DNA from 4 places in the Brevibacillus sp. FSL K6-0770 genome. Region 4 is predicted to be linked to each of the others. Evidence: a T-box and tRNA genes for the amino acid it is inferred to sense, from the RefSeq annotation. Region 4 holds a T-box; the other regions hold tRNA genes.

Region 1 (4,439 bases), 1.8 Mb from region 4:
TTGGCGTCTGTCGTAGCCAAATGCAAGCCGCTGATCGCAATCAAAGGGGTATAAGAAGAGGTGGTTCCCGGTGTCGCGCGGGGGCCATCTTTTGATTTTTCCAAAATAGGTTCGAATGTAACATAAATTGCATGGCTTGTGCAACCGATATCAAAAAGGAGACATTATAGGGGAGATAGGGGAACAAATATGGCTACATACTATTACTTCACCTGCCAAAAGTGCCGAACCCGGGGGGGAGTTTTCGGCGAACAGCCTTGGGGGTGGGGGAACTTTGACATGATCGAGTCCTTCAAGTTTCTGGCCCATCACATCCGCACTTGCGGGGAGGATTCCATCCGCGTCATCTCGGAAGATGTGGACGAATACGTCGATCAGTTGCATGGAGAATACAACACCTTCCTGGAAGAGACGAAGCATATTTTCCCGCATTCCAAAGATTGGGAGTTTCTTGATCGGTGGAAATCGCTCAAAGTCGAGGAATTGAAGGAAAAATGGGTAGAGGAAAACCGGATCGCGCATCCGGATGAACGTTTGAAGATTTGCGGTACGCTGGAGGACTTTGAAATTTTGCAGCAGCGGGCGGGGCGCATTTCTTTTTTGGCAAAGGTGCGGGACGATACGGACACGCTCTGGAAGGTGGTTGCCAGCTCGCCTGAATTGCCTGTCTTGCATCATTCCTATATCATCATAGGAGTAAGACAGGATCATCCGGAGCTGGGGAAAATCGTGGAAGTGTTCAAGATGGTTCCCCGCTCTGTAGATAGGAAAGAGAGGGAAGGCGAACGTGAAGCTTGAAGCGATCAGTGAACTGCTTGAAAAAGTACGGGAGCGCAATCCGCTTGTGCACAACATCACCAACGTTGTCGTGACCAACTTTACAGCCAATGGCTTGCTCGCGCTCGGAGCATCTCCCGTCATGGCCTATGCGAAGCAAGAAGTGGCGGACATGGCGAAAATCGCGGGATCACTCGTCCTGAACATGGGCACCTTGAGCGAGCGGGAAGTAAAGGCGATGCTGATTGCGGGCAAATCGGCCAATCAGCACCACGTTCCGGTCTTGTTCGATCCGGTAGGCGCAGGAGCAACCCCGTATCGAACCGAAACGGCACAAAAAATCGTGCGCGAGCTAGATATCGCCCTGGTTCGCGGAAATGCGGCGGAGATTGCCAACGTCATCGGGGAATCGTGGGAGATTAAAGGCGTGGACGCAGGCGAGGCAGGCGGAGATGTCGCTTCGCTTGCCAAAGCAGCTGCCGAGAAGCTGGAGACGGTAGTGGCGATCACGGGCAAGGTGGATGTCATTTCAGATGGCAGTACGGTGTACGCCATCGACAACGGCCATCCGATCTTGACCAAAGTGACGGGAACAGGCTGCCTGTTGACTTCCGTCATGGGGGCTTTTGCCGCTGTTGCCGAAAACACGTTGGCGGCTGGGGCTGCTGCGCTCGTCGCATACGGTGTGGCTGCGCAAAAAGCAGCGGAAAAATCGGCGGCAGACGGTCCGGGCAGCTTCCAGATTCAGTTTTTGGATGCGCTGTCCTCCGTATCGGCCGACGATATCCATCGGCTGGGCAAGATCGAACAGCATAAGCTGTAAGAACCGAAAGCAGACTCGTCGCTGTTCGGAAGCCGAGAAGCCGGATTTTGGCAGCAAGTTGCCTTGGGTGGGGCGGGAAGAGCAGCTTCTTCCCGTCTCATCGCTTGGGCATGTGCTTTTTGGGCATGAAAAAATCCCCTGTTTTCCAGGGGACGAAAATGATCGCGACTGTATGGCTATGATTAGGCTAGATAAGTTAGGGCGTAGCTGTAATTTCGCAGCGTATAGCATAAGAGCTTCTTTTGGTGCTCCGAGAGCGCTAGGAATACAAATTCTACTTGATCATTTTCAAACTTGCGGACGTAAAAGCAGGAAATCCCATGGCAGATCACTTCTCTTTTAAGCGACAGTGCAGCACGGGCGTCGGTGCATATGTGTACTTCCACGGCGTGTAACCTCCTTGGACATTCAATAGAGTACCAAAAAAAGCCAAGGAAAATCACGGGAAATATGGCGGAATTATGTCCAAGTAGTTACCGTTTTTTGTATAAAGAATGATAAGAATGACAATTCGTAAAAAGGCTACTTCATGTCGTCAGGAATACACTTCGATCGGGAAAAATAGGCGGAAATCATCGCAGCCATCCTGCCTTTTTCCGTGCTCATATCGATCTTGTCCTGCAAACAGCGCAGCAGCTCCTGATCGCAGCTGCACGAAAAGTAGCCGCGCTTCTGGTAGCAGTAGTCATGTTTTTTGCAGCAACGGTCGATATCGTCGATAGGTGCGCCTGGTCCAGAGCAGCCTGGCCCGCACCAATTTCCGTACAAACAAGGGATACGTCTTGCCCGCCGTCGTCTTCTGCCCACCTGTCATCACTCCGCAACATAGATGATTACTGGTAGCATATTGGCGGAGGGAGAAACTTGCTTTAGGCAATTCCCACAAATTTTAAAATATATCTTGTAATCGTTTGCTAGATATGATAGATTAATTCTTGCCTGAGCTGTACAGCTCGGCAAGTGATACAGATGGATGGATGTCCGAGCGGCCGAAGGAGCACGATTGGAAATCGTGTAGGCGGGGTCGACCCGTCTCGTGGGTTCAAATCCCACTCCATCCGCCATCTTGGCCCGTTGGTGAAGCGGTTTAACACAGCAGCCTTTCACGCTGTCATACAGGGGTTCGAATCCCCTACGGGTCACTTAGAAGCCCAACAACTTGTTGGGGCCCCGGCAAAAGTCGGGGTATTGTGGAGGCTTAGCTCAGCTGGGAGAGCATCTGCCTTACAAGCAGAGGGTCGGCGGTTCGATCCCGTCAGCCTCCACCATTTTCATACGCGGTCGTGGCGGAATTGGCAGACGCGCTAGATTCAGGTTCTAGTGGTGGCAACACCGTGGAGGTTCAAGTCCTCTCGACCGCATCGCTTTATCAATGAAAGGTTCTTGTTCTGCTGTTTCTGGCAGAGCAGGAGCCTTTTTGCTATTTCCAAATCATGCACAAGCATTTGGCCTTGCAAAACAAAAATCCCATCCATACAGAAAAAGGAGCCGGGGGTCAGCCTCCGACTCCTTTTCGCTTCTGCCGATTATGACCCTGGCCGTTTGCGCCTGAACAAGAGATACAGGAAAAACGGAGCGCCCACTCCGGCGGTAAATACGCCCGCAGGAATATCGAGCGGCAAAAACAGCATTCGTCCCGCCAGATCGGCAAGCAGCAGCACGATTGCGCCGATGAGCGCTGCCGTCGGGATGACGATTCCGTAGCGATTGCCGACGAGCTTTCTCGCCATATGCGGGGCAAGCAGGCCGATGAAGGAGATCGTTCCGGCGATGCCGACCGCTACCCCGGCGAGGGCGACGCTGAGTAGCATCGCGACCATTCGGCTCATCTGAAGTCTGCTGCCGAGACCGATCGCTGTTTCTTCGCCGAGCGCCTGAATGTCCAGCTCTTTGGCATACAAGAGCGACAGCGGGATCAAAGCGACGATCCACGGCCAGATGGCCTTGATATAGCTCCAGTTCGTCCCATACAAGCTGCCCGTCATCCAGTTCAGCACCTGGGCGGCGAGATAGGCGGGACCGCTCAGCAACAAAAACATCGTCAAGGCGCTCATCGCCGTCGAGATGCCGATACCGATTAGCACGAGCCGGGACGGAGTGACTCCCTTTTTCCAGGCGAACGAGTAGTTGACCGAAGCAGCGGCGAATGCCCCTGCGATCGCGATGATCGGCACGTAATGAATACTGTAGCTGGTAAAGGCGGTCATAAAAGCGACCACCGCTACCGAAGCGCCGCCCGTAACGCCGAGCAGGTCCGGAGAAGCGAGCGGATTGCGGATCACTCCTTGCAGCAGGCTGCCGGAAACAGCCAATGCCGCGCCGATCAGGAGCGCCGCTACGATGCGTGGCAAACGAAACTGTGTAATAATCAGATCGCTTCCTTCGCCGTTCATGCCGACAAGCGACAGGACCACGTCCCGAATCGGAATGGACACACTGCCGAGCGACAGACAGAAGACGGCGAGGATCAAAGCCGCAACGGCAAGCGAGCTTACGATCGTCGCATTTTTCCATGTCGGACGTCTCTTCATGACTTCCTCCTTCTCGCCACGAAGATCAGGAACGGAACGCCGATCAGCGCCGTCGCCACGCCGACCGGGACTTCTTTCGGCATAAGGACGAAGCGCGAGGCGAGGTCAGCCGCTACCAGCAAAATCGCTCCGGTCAAGGCGCTGTAAGGAAGCAGCCAGCGGTGATCGCTGCCTACCGCGTATCGGCACAGATGCGGCACGATGAGTCCGACGAAGGCGATCGGTCCCGCCGCCGCTACGGAGCTGCCAGCCAGAAGGACGACTGCGAGCGCGGAGGCGGCCCGGATCAGTGTCAGCCGCTGACCGAG
Region 2 (4,439 bases), 600 kb from region 4:
ATGCCGGTCCGCTTGCTCCCTACACGCCACTGACCTGGCACTCTTCAACCGGTGTAACCGTGAATGAGTTTTTTGATAGTGTTCAGTGGAAGGAGGCTTTGCAAAACTGGGCAGGGCAAGTGCGCAGCGGTTACTTTATTCAAACAGGCCCTGAATTTAAATATACTTGCCGTAACTAAATGAAAGATTGCAGGGGACTACAAATGGCGGTTACATTCCCCGTTACAAGTCCCCCTATTTAAACTTGCCTGCCTATTGTTGAATTTTCCGTAACAGGATCAGGTCTGTTGCCCCACCCTTTGACGTGTATTGGATACTAGAAAGGAAGCGATCCAAACGATGGCAAATCCAAACCTCAATCTGAAAAAAGGAGAATGCGTCGGAGTCGTGTACAAACAAGCGGGCGTTTGGAAAGTGCATGACGGAGTTTTGACTGCACCGATTGCGGATGGCAACAAGCCGCCGAATACCGTTACAATCATTCATTTCGTCGTGAATCAAAAGACTGGCAAACTCGTACGGCAAACACGCAAATTGCAAAATGTGAACCAGGTGCTGCGGACCATCAATAACCCGACGTTCGCCTTAAAATGTCCCTCTACTACCAATCCGAATCTGCGTGTAGGCGATTGTGTCGTTGTCAAAATAAATAAAGTGAACACGCCATCAGGCTTGGATGCCAAAAATGGTCTATTAGTCTGTTCTCTACAAAACCGCCTCGCCCCAAAAGGGAGAGTTTGGATTAATCATTGGAAGATCATCACGAAGACTCGACCTCGCGTTTTCCTGGAAACCAAACAATATCCGAACGCGCTTTTTGTGCGAAAAGTAATGGTCTAAACACACAACACTTCGATCCGTGACACTGGCAAGCAAATTCAATGGTTTGCAATGATCAAGTTGTACATCATTATTGTTAATTACGTACAACACTTATGTTCATACACACGATACGCAAAGTTGTGAAGTGAAAAAGATCCCGGCCAATGACAAACTTTGGCCGGGATCTTTCCATTTTAAAAACGATAAGCACGTTGAATTTTTCAAGCATACAGGTCATGAGCGGTCACATCCACTTTCCTAAAAACGCCGAGACGTTTTTCACAGAAAAAATCCCGTAGTCACCTGTTGGTAACGTACGACATTGACCTCATACCAAGCAACGTCGAGCTGTCCGTCTCAGAAATTAACCTGCGGGATGAAGAAACGTCTGTAACGCATGCGGATGACCCGGTTTTATTGGATGACAAGCTCTTCCAGGTGCACCTTCAAGCGCTCGTTTAACATCGACTTGGCAAGCGTCTCCGACACGATCGGGTCAACCAGAACAACGTTCTTGAGAAAAAAGAAATCGGCGTCTGCCGCGCACTTCTCATCAATAACTACGGACCGGACTCCCTTGACTAAGAAGCTATCGGGATGCTCGCCCTGCGCCAGCCGCTCCAGAGCCAGAGCCTTGCCCGCGTATTCCGACTGCTGATAGTCAAAGCAGGACAAGCGTTGCTCTGCATGAACGAGAAAATATGTTTTCTCGGTATTCTTGCCATTGGAGTAGCGCGTATCTGCTTGTATGATCTGTACGTCACATTTATGAAGCTTCAAGAGCGCAGCCAATTCAGCCGATGCAAAAAAAGCCCCTGAGGTCGTTACTGCATGCTCCGACTTGGTAGTATGTTTCAAGCGGAGGGTCAAATACGACATCGCCATCGATGTAGCCGCCGTCCGGATAGGTATGTCCGAGCAGAAAATATTTCATCCCTTCCCCCCCTCATAGAATAAGCCAGCATGTCTATTTTAACTCTAATTGCTCATAGGTTCACCAGTATTCTCCAAAAGAGTACAGGCAGCAACGGAATCGCCGAGGAATCTAGCCGGAGCGGTGACGATAAATAAAAGACCCTTAAATTACGAAACTAAGCAATTTAAGGGTCTTTTATTATGTTCGCAGTTGATGCGGTCGAGAGGACTTGAACCTCCACGGTGTTGCCACCACTAGAACCTGAATCTAGCGCGTCTGCCAATTCCGCCACGACCGCATATGAAAATATGGTGCCGGCAATAGGACTTGAACCCACAACCCCCTGATTACAAGTCAGGTGCTCTACCAATTGAGCTATACCGGCATGTTTGCTGATTTGCTTTTCGCCATGCTTCTCGTAAAAGAATGGCGGAGCTGACGGGACTCGAACCCGCGACCTCCGGTGTGACAGACCGGCGTGAACTCCAACTTCACCACAGCTCCATGTGGTTTTTCCATTTTTTGCTCACTCTCGTGGGCACTCTTGTAATATAGCATGTTCCCTATCAATTATGCAATAGTTTTTGAAATCTTTTTTAAAACATCATTTTTTCATAGATTTACCATTGAAAATCCGCTAGAATTTTATCTAGATATGCAGAAAATAGTAGATTGGTGGAGACGATGATATGAAACTTACTTCGAAGCTACTCACCTCCCTCGCCCTCTTCACTCTGCTGCCTACTGCTGCCCACGCCGCCTCAGGAGTGTATGTGGTATCAGCAGGTGATACGTTGAGTAAAATCGCCCGCGAGCACCAGACTACCGTGAGCCAGCTCATGCAAGTCAACCAACTGCAAAGCGACCAGCTGTCGATTGGTCAGACGTTGTCTTTGCCTGATGGCAGTCTGTCGACAAGTGGTGACTCCGACGCTCCTCATGATGTCGTAACCGCGCCTTCCGACTTCGCGCAGGAAGAACCAGCAGAATTGACCGCTGGCGAAAAGGCTCGTGTGACGGTTGACGTTCTCAATGTTCGCAAAAAAGCGTCCACCGATGCAAAAGTATTAGGCAAGCTCAAATTTGGTGATGTAGTTGAGGTCGTCCAAACTGGCAGTGAATGGACAAAAATCGAATTTGAAGATGATGAAGCGTACGTCTTCACCTCTTACCTGAGTCCAAAACTCACTCCGGATGTTACTTTTTCTGGTGACGTTGATTCCGCCAGCCTGAAGCATCTGGAAACGATTTTTGAACCTTTGCTGAAAACTCCGTACGTGCTTGGCGGGACCACGCCGGACGGATTTGATTGCAGCGGCTTTACTTCTTACGTTTTTAACCGCCTTGGGGTTACACTTCCTCGCACATCCGAAGAACAATTTCGCGGCGGGACATCGATTCCGCTGGATCAAGCCCAACCGGGCGATCTGCTCTTCTATGATGCGCTTGGAAAAGGACGCGTTTCCCACGTAGCGATTTATTTAGGGAACGGAACGATCGTCCACGCAAACGGGGATGACGTTCGCTACGGAAAAGTGGAATACATGCACAAGCTGTATCCATTTTACGGCGTCAAGCGCTACATCGATCTGCAATAAGGAATCCACGCATACAGCCCACACCTGTCATCAGGTTGTGGGCTGTTCGCATGTTGGATCGGCTCAGTGAATTTCGGTGTTATGTCCTGCCTGGGGCGGCTGTTGGTTCGCCCCGATTTCGATCTTGCCCAGAGCTTGCTTCATTTTGTCGAGCTGAAGCTGGTAATCGCGCACCACTACGGTGAGAACGCTGACCGATTCCTTGAAATCCGGTTCGCTGCTGACCCTGTCGATGGCTCTATGTAGATGCAGCATTTTGTTCTCTGTTTCCCGTAGTAGGTCGAGTAACTGCAATCCGTTTACCACGTGATCACCTCATTTGTTTTTTCTTACTTTCTCCCTGTCAGCAAGTTGCTATGCGCACAAAAAAAGCCCGATGCTCAGATCGGGCTTTTTCCTGCAGCTAGGCGCGCGCAGCCGCCAGCTCTACAAACGTATCGATATCTTTGGCAATCAGGGCGAGCGAGTTGCGCCAGAAGTCAACGGAGCGAACATCTACGTCCATAATCGCAGCGACGTCGGCGATGCTCATTTTTCCGGTCACGGACAACAGCTCGTCATATTGCTGCACAAACGCTTCACCGCGCTTCACATACTCGGCGTACAGCCCTTTGGCAAACAGCAGGCCAAATGCGTACGGGAAGTTGTAGAAGTTGAAATCGGCGCTGTAGTAGTGCGGTTTGCACACCCACATGTACGGATGCAGCACGGAAGAATCCAGCCCTGCTCCATATGCGTCTTTTTGCGCTTGCAGCATCAGTTCCTTCAACTCGCCAACCGACAGGGAGCCTTCGGAACGGCGGGCAAACACAGCGCTTTCAAACAAGTAACGGCTGTAAATATCGACGATGACCTGGCTTGCACCGGAGATGTCATTTTCCAAAATCGAAAAGGCTTCTTCCGGGGTTGCCTGAGCCAACGCCGCTTTGGCGATGATCGTCTCGCATAAAATCGACGCGGTTTCCGCGATCGGCATCGGATAATCGCTGTTGTAAAATGCTTCCTGCACCAGACATTCTCCGTGATAGCCGTGGCCTAGCTCGTGCGCCAATGTGCTCACGTCGTTGTAGCTGCCCGTGTAGTTTGCCATGATCCGGCTTTCT
Region 3 (4,439 bases), 1.2 Mb from region 4:
AGCAGATGGAGCGGCGGGGTTATCTCTTTGTGCTTTTCGGGCGCAAGCCTCTCTCTGGCGGCACAGGACGCCATGTATTATACTGGAGAAAGCGTATTTGGCACAGAAAGGAGCTGTTTTTTCATGCGTCCCTTGCAAATCTCACCGGACACCGCCGTTAAGCTTGCAGAAGCCTTGAACGTTCCCCTGGAGCGGCTGATGCACATGCCGCAACACATTCTTTTGCAAAAAATGATGGAACTGGCCAAGCAGGAACAGGAAACAAACAAGCAAGAACCTGACCCATCCGAGTAAGGCGAAGAGGACTTTTCGCAACCGCCGTGGAAAAGATACAAGAACAAGTCCATACATATACTGGAGGAGAGCAAATGGCTGCAAATGTCGCACACAAGTTTCGCACAGGGTTGAAACCGCAAGCTTTCATCGAAGGCATGACCAAAAATCAGGATACGTTCCAAAACTGGTCGGAGGCGTTTGCTTGGGCAGATGAACAGGACCAGGCCTTTTTTGCCTCGTTGCAGCATCGGGATGATCTGAGATGTTTGATTTTGGCAGCAGAATGGTGCGGAGATGTGGTCAGAAACTTGCCGGTCGTTCTCCACGCTTTAAAAGAAACAGAGATGCCTGTTGAAATTTTGGTCATGGAAGACCACCTCGACCTGATGGATGAATTTCTCACGATGGGCGGTCGCGCCATTCCAGTCGTCATTTTCGCAGATACAGGCGGACACGTGCTGGCAAAATGGGGCCCGAGACCTAGCCACGTACAGGCAATCATGACAGCGTTCAAACAGCAAAACCCAGATCGCAACGCCCCTGACTACGAAGAAAACATCAAGGTCGCTCGTGCAGAAATGCTCAAACAGTACGGAGAAGGCGCGGGCTACCAGCAAGTCATTGTCAAAGAACTGAGAGAGCTGCTCTCCTCGATTTAACAAACGCGAACAACATACAGGGCGGAGTCGCGACTCCGCCTATTTTCATGCAGAGAGGCTGAGATTGGATGCATTATTACGGAAACGAAACGATCATGTCCCTGGAGCAAGTTTTGCGTCTGGAGCCTTCCGAAGTGCGGATTTTAGAGTGGGTGCGCACCTATGAATTTTTGGAAAATCGCTTTGGTGTAGATGAGTCTGTGCCTTATTTTTTGGAGATCAAATGCGAGGCAGACCACGTCATGATTCGCAAAAACCGCATCCTGGACTTTCCGGACTACTCCTGTGAGGAGCAACTTTCGTTTGGAGAGGTGGAGCAGGCGCTTGCTGTTTTTCAACAATGGGCACAAGATATTTTAAAGCATGTCGTAAGCCCGTAAGAAAATGAGAAAAACCTATTGACGAAACTTGTGGTCCATGATAGAGTAAATAACGTCGTCTCGGACAAGCGCAAGCGGTAAGGAAGAGGCGCACGTTATTCAGCTGGGGAGATAGTGAAGTGGCTAAACACGGCAGACTGTAAATCTGCTCCCTCCGGGTTCGGCGGTTCGAATCCGTCTCTCCCCACCATTGATTTTCTAGCAGAAATGTGCTAGTATGTAAATACAGTTTTCTACATGCCGGTGTGGCGGAATGGCAGACGCGCGCGACTCAAAATCGTGAGGGAAACCGTGGGGGTTCAAGTCCCTTCACCGGCACCATATCTGAAAGATAACTCTTGGAGTGTTTGTTCCGAGAGTTTTTTTGTTTGCTTGTGGCGGCGGTCAGAAATTTAAGTGCATAATGCATGGCGCAATAAACGCTCAAGAAATTGCTCCAAAACGTCACAAGAACCTCGTGAAACCACAAGAAACTATAGGAATCCCACATGAGCTTCGAAAATTTCGCCAGATTATGGGGATATTTGGTACAATAGTAATCGTTTACTTTTGAGTTGCTGGCAAGGGAAGAGAGGGCTGTATGAATAAGTGGGAGTACATTGTGGGAGCTGTTCTTGGTGTTATCTTTTTAGTCATATCGTATCTGATCGCGAGGTTTGTGTTCGGCTATCTTTCCTGGGCGGCGACGGGAGTAGCTTTGGTGCTGCCACTCTATGCGTTTTATGCCTATATGACAAGGGTGGATGATCGCTCGACGGAAATATCGCGGTTTGTGAAAATTTCGTTTTCTGGTTCGCTCGTTTTTCTCGTTTCTTCATGGGCGCGCATCCAATATTTCGCCCCTTTTTTGGTCGCAGACATTGGCGATGTTGTCCTTCCTTATATTTACACTCTGCGGATGGCGGGAGCCTTTCTGGTGGTGTTTTTAATCGCAGGCGCAACGATTTCCAATCGCCCGCATTCGTGAGCGGGGCAGGGGTGGACAAAAGGATGGGGAGGCGGTATACTTATTATTGTTAAATATTTGAAGTGAGTAACTTTTCTCATTGTTGCGCTTGTTGTTGCGGGATGTGTGACTTGATGGAGAAAAGTGAACTTGCGGGTGTAGTTCAATGGTAGAACTCTAGCTTCCCAAGCTAGTAGCGTGGGTTCGATTCCCATCACCCGCTCCATAGAGGTAATGCGTGAAAACCTTGAGGGATCAGGGTTTTTTCTTTTTGTGTGGGTGAGTTAAGTTCAGAAAAGCGGAGTTGTTGACGGATTGTTGATGAAATGTATTGGTCGTCGCTCATTCACGGGTTGAGTTTGCCCAATTTCAAGGCAGCTTCCTGGCAAAGTTTGTTGTAACGTGCGCATAGATATCTGCGATTGTTTGATATTTCTTATGACCAAGCCATTTTTGGACCTTATAAACATATTAGAGGATAGCCCTTTGTAAATGGTTAATGAATGGGCTAGAGTAAAGGATTCGAGCTAACTCCTGTTTATTCTTACTAAGCGTTTATGATTTTACAAATTTTTATATTTCGTGTCGACATTTTTTTGCATCATTTTCATTTTATTACCATTATTATGATTAAGAGAACGCTGATTTGAGGTGATATTATCAAAAAAATTCTCTTGGTTATACTTCTTGGGCTGTTGGCACTTAGTTTTTTTGATCTTGACGTTAGCATGGGAATAAGTAAAAAGGTTTCTGTAGTTATCACAGTTGCGGTTGTTGCTTGGATGACTTATCTGGACTATAGCGGTGGAGGAAAGACGAGTGAAAAAAAAATCAAATAACTAAATCGTTACTAGCAGTTGCATTGACTACAGCTTTTCTATTGAGTGGATACTCTCAGGTAGCGGTACCCAATGTTCATGCAGCAGAACAAATTGATGACCGTGATCTTGATCTACTGCTTGAAATTGCAAAATCGGATTTGGAAGAAAAGACCTTTGTCAAGGACGGTATAGTTGTAAATGGGTACAGCAACTCCAAAGAAGCTGGGGTCAGCCAAGAAGCATTTGAAGAATTCGAAAAGATGATTAGCTTCGCAAATAACGAAATTAAAAAAGGGAATATGATCGTAGGCAAGAATATTTTAGATACAAAAGCAGATATCATAAACACAAATTCTAGTAAAGCTTGCAGTTCTAAGCAGTCAACCAAGAACATACAGCCTATGGCGTTTTATCTCGAATACTACGTAAGTGCAAGTAAAGCCACAAAGATAGGGAAAGCGTTGGCAGCAGGAATCGGAGGTGCAGCACTAGCTTCCTATCTTAAGCTTCCGGCTGCTGTAGCTGCAGTGCTTACTGCATGATACGGAGCAAATGAGTTGTGCAATTGGGATGGCAATGGATATACCCTCTACTATGTAATAACCCCAATTCCTGCCGGCTATTGCATACCAGATTGATTTTCATGTAGTCCGACAAATGAACGAACTCGGAAATTTCGCCGATTATGTATTGTTTCAATCTCTCTTGAAAAGTCTTATCTGCAAGTGTCAGCTCTATAGCGAGCGCCTATGTGCTACCAAGTGATCATTAAAGAATAGTAAATGCCCTCCTTCCATTATAGGAGGGAGGGCTTCTTGAGGCTTGTTTGTAGTAATGTAATGTTTGATTTCCATCATGTTTACTCTCCAAAGAGGGCATCAGCAAGAAACTCATCCGTTTTGGTGATTAATTCACCTCTCATTAACATTGACCACCCTTCACCGTGAGAGAACAGCGTAAAAGAAAGTAACCCCAAGATACTAAGTAGCTGACCTGTAGAATATAGCGGAAAGCAGTCATCGTAGTTGTATTTTTTTCCTGTATTTATTATGTATTTTTACATCCCTTGATACCGGGGGAACAGAACTCGAAGTCACGGTAACAAAACATGGCGGTGTAGCTGCATAAGTAAATTGCCAATAAAAACAGCCTAGCCATAACTTCGAGGCTGTTGACCAATTGTTGACGAACGATTGAACAAAACGCAATTATCAGGAAATCACCACATGAATCTGTCGATGATTTATTGTTGCAAGCGCAGCATACCAGAAAACAGGCAAATCGAAGAACTCATCAACGAAATGGCGGTGGTCAATGGGCTTGGAACATAGGCTTCTCAACGATACTGCTGAGAAAC
Region 4 (4,439 bases):
CAGAGAAGTATTCCAGCGCACACGAGCGAAATTTTCCGAGGATCAGGAACTGCTTGACCGTTACTTGAATGAGCAGCCGCAGTAGCTTGCATATGTGCTGATCGTTGCACAGGTCGATTATAAAAGATCGCGTGACGGGTACGCTTGACCAGACGCATGACAGGCTTCGTGACAGTATGCTTGACCGGGCGCGTGATGGGCTGCGTGATAGTACACTTGACCGGGCGCGTGATAGGCTGCGTGACAGTACACTTGACCGGGCGCGTGATAGGCTGCGTGACGGATACGCTTGACCCGGGCGCGTGATAGGCTGCGTGACAGTACGCTTGATCAGGCGCCGCGTGACAGGCTTGCTTGCCGGACCCGCACGCAGATAATCAAAAAGGAGTGGGACGCCTGCTAATGCAAGCTCCACTCCTTTTTTCCGTTTGGATCATCAAGCTTCCTCTTCTAACCAGCAGCGGTGGCTAACAACAGAAGTAGCAAGCAAATAATCTTGTATGGTTGTTCACTCGAATCGATTAGCGAACGACGATGTTGACCAGTTTGCCAGGAACGGCAATGATTTTGACGATCGTTTTGCCATCGATCAGTTCTTTGATCATGTCGTTGTTAAGCGCCAGCTCTTCCATTTGTTCCTTGGTCGAATCGGAAGCGATCAGCAACTTCTCTTTGTTCTTGCCGTTGATCTGGATGACGATTTCCACTTCGTCCTCCACCAGCTTCGACTCATCGTAAGTTGGCCATGCTTCGTAGGAGATCGTTTCGTTGTGTCCGAGCTTCTCCCACAGTTCTTCACCCAAGTGCGGAGCGATTGGCGACAACATTTTTACGAAGTCTTCCATGTACGATTTCGGCAGAACGTCTGCTTTGTACGCTTCGTTCACGAATACCATCAGTTGGGAGATACCTGTGTTGAAACGCAGGCCCTCGTAGTCTTCGGTTACTTTTTTCACGGTTTGATGGTAAACGCGCTCCATGCTCGTCGCTTTTTTCGTATCGACGATTTTCTCGTTCAGCTGGCCGTTGTCTTGCACGAACAGGCGGTATACGCGGTCCAGGAAGCGGCGCGCACCATCGAGGCCTTTTGTCGACCAGGCGATGGAAGCATCCAGCGGCCCCATGAACATCTCGTACAGGCGGAGCGTATCAGCGCCGTGGCTGTGTACGATATCGTCAGGGTTGACGACGTTGCCTTTGGATTTGCTCATTTTTTCGTTGTTTTCGCCGAGGATCATTCCTTGGTTAAACAGCTTTTGGAATGGCTCCTTGGTAGGTACGACGCCGATGTCGTACAGGAATTTGTGCCAGAAACGGGAGTACAGCAAGTGCAGTACCGCGTGCTCTGCTCCACCGATGTAGATGTCGACTGGCAGCCATTCTTTCAGCTTTTCCGGATCAGCCATGGCTTGATCGTTGTGCGGATCGATAAAGCGCAGGAAGTACCAGCAGCTGCCCGCCCATTGCGGCATCGTGTTGGTTTCGCGGCGCGCTTTCATGCCTGTTTCCGGATCGACGGTGTTCAGCCAGTCGGTAATGTTGGCAAGCGGCGATTCGCCCGTGCCGGATGGCTTGATTTCTTTTGTTTTTGGCAGCATAATCGGCAGTTCGGATACGGGAACAGTTTTCATCGTGCCATCTTCGAGGTGCAAAATCGGAATCGGCTCACCCCAGTAGCGTTGACGGCTGAACAGCCAGTCGCGCAGACGGTAGGTCACTTTGCGATTTCCTTTGCCTTCGGCTTCCAGCCATTCGATCATTTTGTTGATCGCCTGCTCTTTGTTCAGACCGTCGAGCATGCCGGAATTGATATGCTCTCCATCGCCTGTGTACGCTTCTTTGGAAATGTCTCCACCCGCGATTACTGCTTTGATCGGCAGGTCGAATGTTTTTGCAAATTCATAGTCGCGCTCGTCGTGTGCAGGTACCGCCATGATCGAGCCGGTTCCATAGCTGATCAGCACGTAGTCCGCGATCCAGATCGGCAGGCGCTCGCCGTTTACCGGATTGATGGCGTATGCCCCGGTGAATACCCCTGTCTTTTCTTTTGCCAGGTCTGTACGTTCCAGATCGCTTTTGTGTTTGGCTTGCTCCAGATAAGCTTCTACGGCTGCTTTTTGCTCTGGGCTGGTAATCTGCTCAACCAGTTTGTGCTCTGGAGCGAGTACCGCGTAAGTAGCGCCGTAGAGCGTGTCCGGGCGCGTCGTGAAGACGGTAAAGCTTTGATCGTGTCCGTCGACGGCAAAAGTAACTTCTGCCCCTTCGGAGCGGCCGATCCAGTTGCGCTGCATTTCCTTGATGCTCTCCGGCCAATCCAGCTCTTCCAGGTCTTGCAGCAGTCTTTCCGCATAGGCCGTAATTTTCAGCACCCATTGCTTCATTGGACGGCGCTCGACTGGATGTCCGCCGCGCTCGCTCTTGCCATCGATGACTTCTTCGTTTGCCAGCACCGTTCCCAGTGCAGGGCACCAGTTTACAGCTACTTCGTCAATGTACGCCAAGCCGTGCTCATACAGCTTCGTGAAAATCCACTGGGTCCATTTGTAGTAGTGCGGGTCAGTCGTGTTGATCTCTCTGTCCCAATCGTAGGAGAAGCCCAAAGACTTGATTTGGCGGCGGAACGTGTTGATATTTTTTTCCGTGAACTCCGCAGGGTCATTGCCTGTGTCGAGCGCGTATTGCTCAGCAGGCAGACCAAACGCATCCCAGCCCATTGGGTGAAGCACGTTGTAGCCTTGCATCCGCTTCATGCGAGACAAAATATCGGTAGCCGTATAGCCTTCCGGATGTCCGACGTGCAGCCCTGCACCGGAAGGGTACGGGAACATATCGAGAGCGTAAAACTTTTGCTTGCCTGGGTCTTCTGATGTTTTAAAGGTTTTGTTTTGCTCCCAGTATTGTTGCCATTTTTTTTCGACTTCACGATGACTGAAAACCATGGTAGAGCACTCCCATCTTGAAATAGGTAAAAAAGTAGAAAACTTGGCTATGCCAAGCTGTTGCCAACATCATGATCCAAACTGCCTTTCGGCCATATAAAGAAAACCTCACGCCCCAATCGCTTGAACGAAAGGGACGAGAGGTTTGTTTATACTCCCGCGGTACCACCCACATTGGCGAATGCAAAGCATCCACCCGCTTAAATCCGTAACGGGGATGAGCCGCCCACCCTTACACAACCATATTAGAATGGCCTTCAAGGCGAGTGCTGAGAGGCGAGTTCGGACGATCCCGGGTTGACTTGCACCTGCCGTCAACTCTCTGTATGCTCGCGGGGCATATTCCTACTATTCCTCTTAAACGCGTCGAAATTTGCAGTTATAACGCCATTATAGTCAATTGGAACCAACCATGTCAAACTTTATGGCTTGCGTGCGGAAAAAAACAGGCGCTCGCTCGCTTCCTGCGGTGGCAAGTCCGAATAGTCTGCCGTAATGACGATGTCCGTGAACCCGGCCTCCGCGAGCCAGCGCATCAGTTGCACAGGCTGGTAAGCTCTTTGCCAATGCTCCTCCTCCATCCGCTCGTACAAGCCGTTTGGCTGGCGGATGAAAAAGGTCAGCTGATGCTCTACTTCCAGGCGAAGCGGGTCGCAGAAACATTGCCAAATGTACGAAACCTCGTCGTCGACGTAGGTGAACGTCTCGTCTCCGAAAACGTGCAGCATCTTGTACGGACTGTGCACATCAAACAAGAAGCTTCCCCCTGGAGCAAGATGAGCGAACACGCGTCGAAACGTCTCTTGCACGTCCGCCTCTTCTGTCAAGTAGCTGAGAGAGTCGCACAAGGAAATGACCGCATCGGCTTCCGGCAAGGAAAGCTCGCGCATATCTTGTTCCACCCACGCTACCTCTACTTGCTCCTGGCGCATTTTATCGTAGGCAATCGCCAGCATTTCGGCTGAGAGGTCGACACCTGTGACGCGATAGCCCCGCTTCGCCAGCGGAATGGCGATCGTCCCTGTCCCGCAGCCGAGATCGATAATCCGCTTGGGTGCGCTGCCTTTTTGCCAGCTGCGCTCAATCCAGTCGAGCCACTGATCGTAGGGGGTGTCTGCCATCAACGCATCGTAGACGGCGGCCATGTGTGCGTAGGCCATCTTTATTACCCTTGCACAGCGAAGGAAACCTCTTCTGCATCCTTCCACAGGCGCTCCAGGTTGTAAAACTCGCGATCTTCCCGGTGGAAGACGTGAATGACGATATCTCCCAGGTCAACCAGCACCCAGCGTCCTTCGTCTGCCCCTTCAATCCCGCGAACATCATAGCCGTTTTTATGGGCCTGGTCGCGAATCTCGCGCACGATTGCCTGTACTTGGCGCTCGTTGTTTCCGTGGCAAATCATGAAGTAATCTGCAATGACGGACAGCTTGCTGATGTCCAGCACCTTGAGATTTTCTGCCTTTTTGTCATCGGCTGCCTTCACTACCAAGCGAGCCA

Evidence for each region. A T-box is a leader RNA that pairs with one kind of tRNA and senses whether it is charged. The one in region 4 lies ahead of leuS (leucine--tRNA ligase), so its partner is inferred to be a tRNA-Leu.
Region 1: it encodes a tRNA-Leu, which carries the amino acid that the T-box ahead of leuS (leucine--tRNA ligase) is inferred to sense. The anticodon was not compared.
Region 2: it encodes a tRNA-Leu, which carries the amino acid that the T-box ahead of leuS (leucine--tRNA ligase) is inferred to sense. The anticodon was not compared.
Region 3: it encodes a tRNA-Leu, which carries the amino acid that the T-box ahead of leuS (leucine--tRNA ligase) is inferred to sense. The anticodon was not compared.

Annotation. Positions count from the first base shown of each region.
Region 1 covers NZ_JBBOBQ010000001.1:3,853,743-3,858,181, reverse strand. Annotated here, with positions in the region: gene NST23_RS18170 (RtcB family protein) at 1-54, shown strand, start outside; gene NST23_RS18165 (hypothetical protein) at 280-798, shown strand; gene thiM (hydroxyethylthiazole kinase) at 788-1,600, shown strand; gene NST23_RS18155 (phospholipase A2 family protein) at 2,123-2,407, opposite strand; tRNA gene NST23_RS18150 (tRNA-Ser) at 2,572-2,664, shown strand; tRNA gene NST23_RS18145 (tRNA-Glu) at 2,669-2,742, shown strand; tRNA gene NST23_RS18140 (tRNA-Val) at 2,793-2,868, shown strand; tRNA gene NST23_RS18135 (tRNA-Leu) at 2,878-2,961, shown strand; gene NST23_RS18130 (FecCD family ABC transporter permease) at 3,127-4,131, opposite strand; gene NST23_RS18125 (FecCD family ABC transporter permease) at 4,128-4,439, opposite strand, start outside.
Region 2 covers NZ_JBBOBQ010000001.1:2,612,794-2,617,232, reverse strand. Annotated here, with positions in the region: gene NST23_RS12895 (hypothetical protein) at 1-179, shown strand, start outside; gene NST23_RS12890 (hypothetical protein) at 340-840, shown strand; gene NST23_RS12885 (imm11 family protein) at 1,237-1,707, opposite strand; tRNA gene NST23_RS12880 (tRNA-Leu) at 1,953-2,036, opposite strand; tRNA gene NST23_RS12875 (tRNA-Thr) at 2,048-2,123, opposite strand; tRNA gene NST23_RS12870 (tRNA-Asp) at 2,166-2,242, opposite strand; gene NST23_RS12865 (C40 family peptidase) at 2,428-3,336, shown strand; gene NST23_RS12860 (hypothetical protein) at 3,400-3,642, opposite strand; gene NST23_RS12855 (M3 family oligoendopeptidase) at 3,740-4,439, opposite strand, start outside.
Region 3 covers NZ_JBBOBQ010000001.1:3,247,897-3,252,335, reverse strand. Annotated here, with positions in the region: gene NST23_RS15075 (YycC family protein) at 124-294, shown strand; gene NST23_RS15070 (thioredoxin family protein) at 369-935, shown strand; gene NST23_RS15065 (hypothetical protein) at 1,004-1,315, shown strand; tRNA gene NST23_RS15060 (tRNA-Tyr) at 1,421-1,505, shown strand; tRNA gene NST23_RS15055 (tRNA-Leu) at 1,555-1,636, shown strand; gene NST23_RS15050 (hypothetical protein) at 1,896-2,282, shown strand; tRNA gene NST23_RS15045 (tRNA-Gly) at 2,414-2,487, shown strand; gene NST23_RS15040 (hypothetical protein) at 3,124-3,624, shown strand.
Region 4 covers NZ_JBBOBQ010000001.1:2,013,132-2,017,570, reverse strand. Annotated here, with positions in the region: gene comER (late competence protein ComER) at 1-85, shown strand, start outside; gene leuS (leucine--tRNA ligase) at 522-2,939, opposite strand; T-box leader at 3,069-3,310, opposite strand; gene NST23_RS09810 (class I SAM-dependent DNA methyltransferase) at 3,362-4,099, opposite strand; gene rsfS (ribosome silencing factor) at 4,105-4,439, opposite strand, start outside.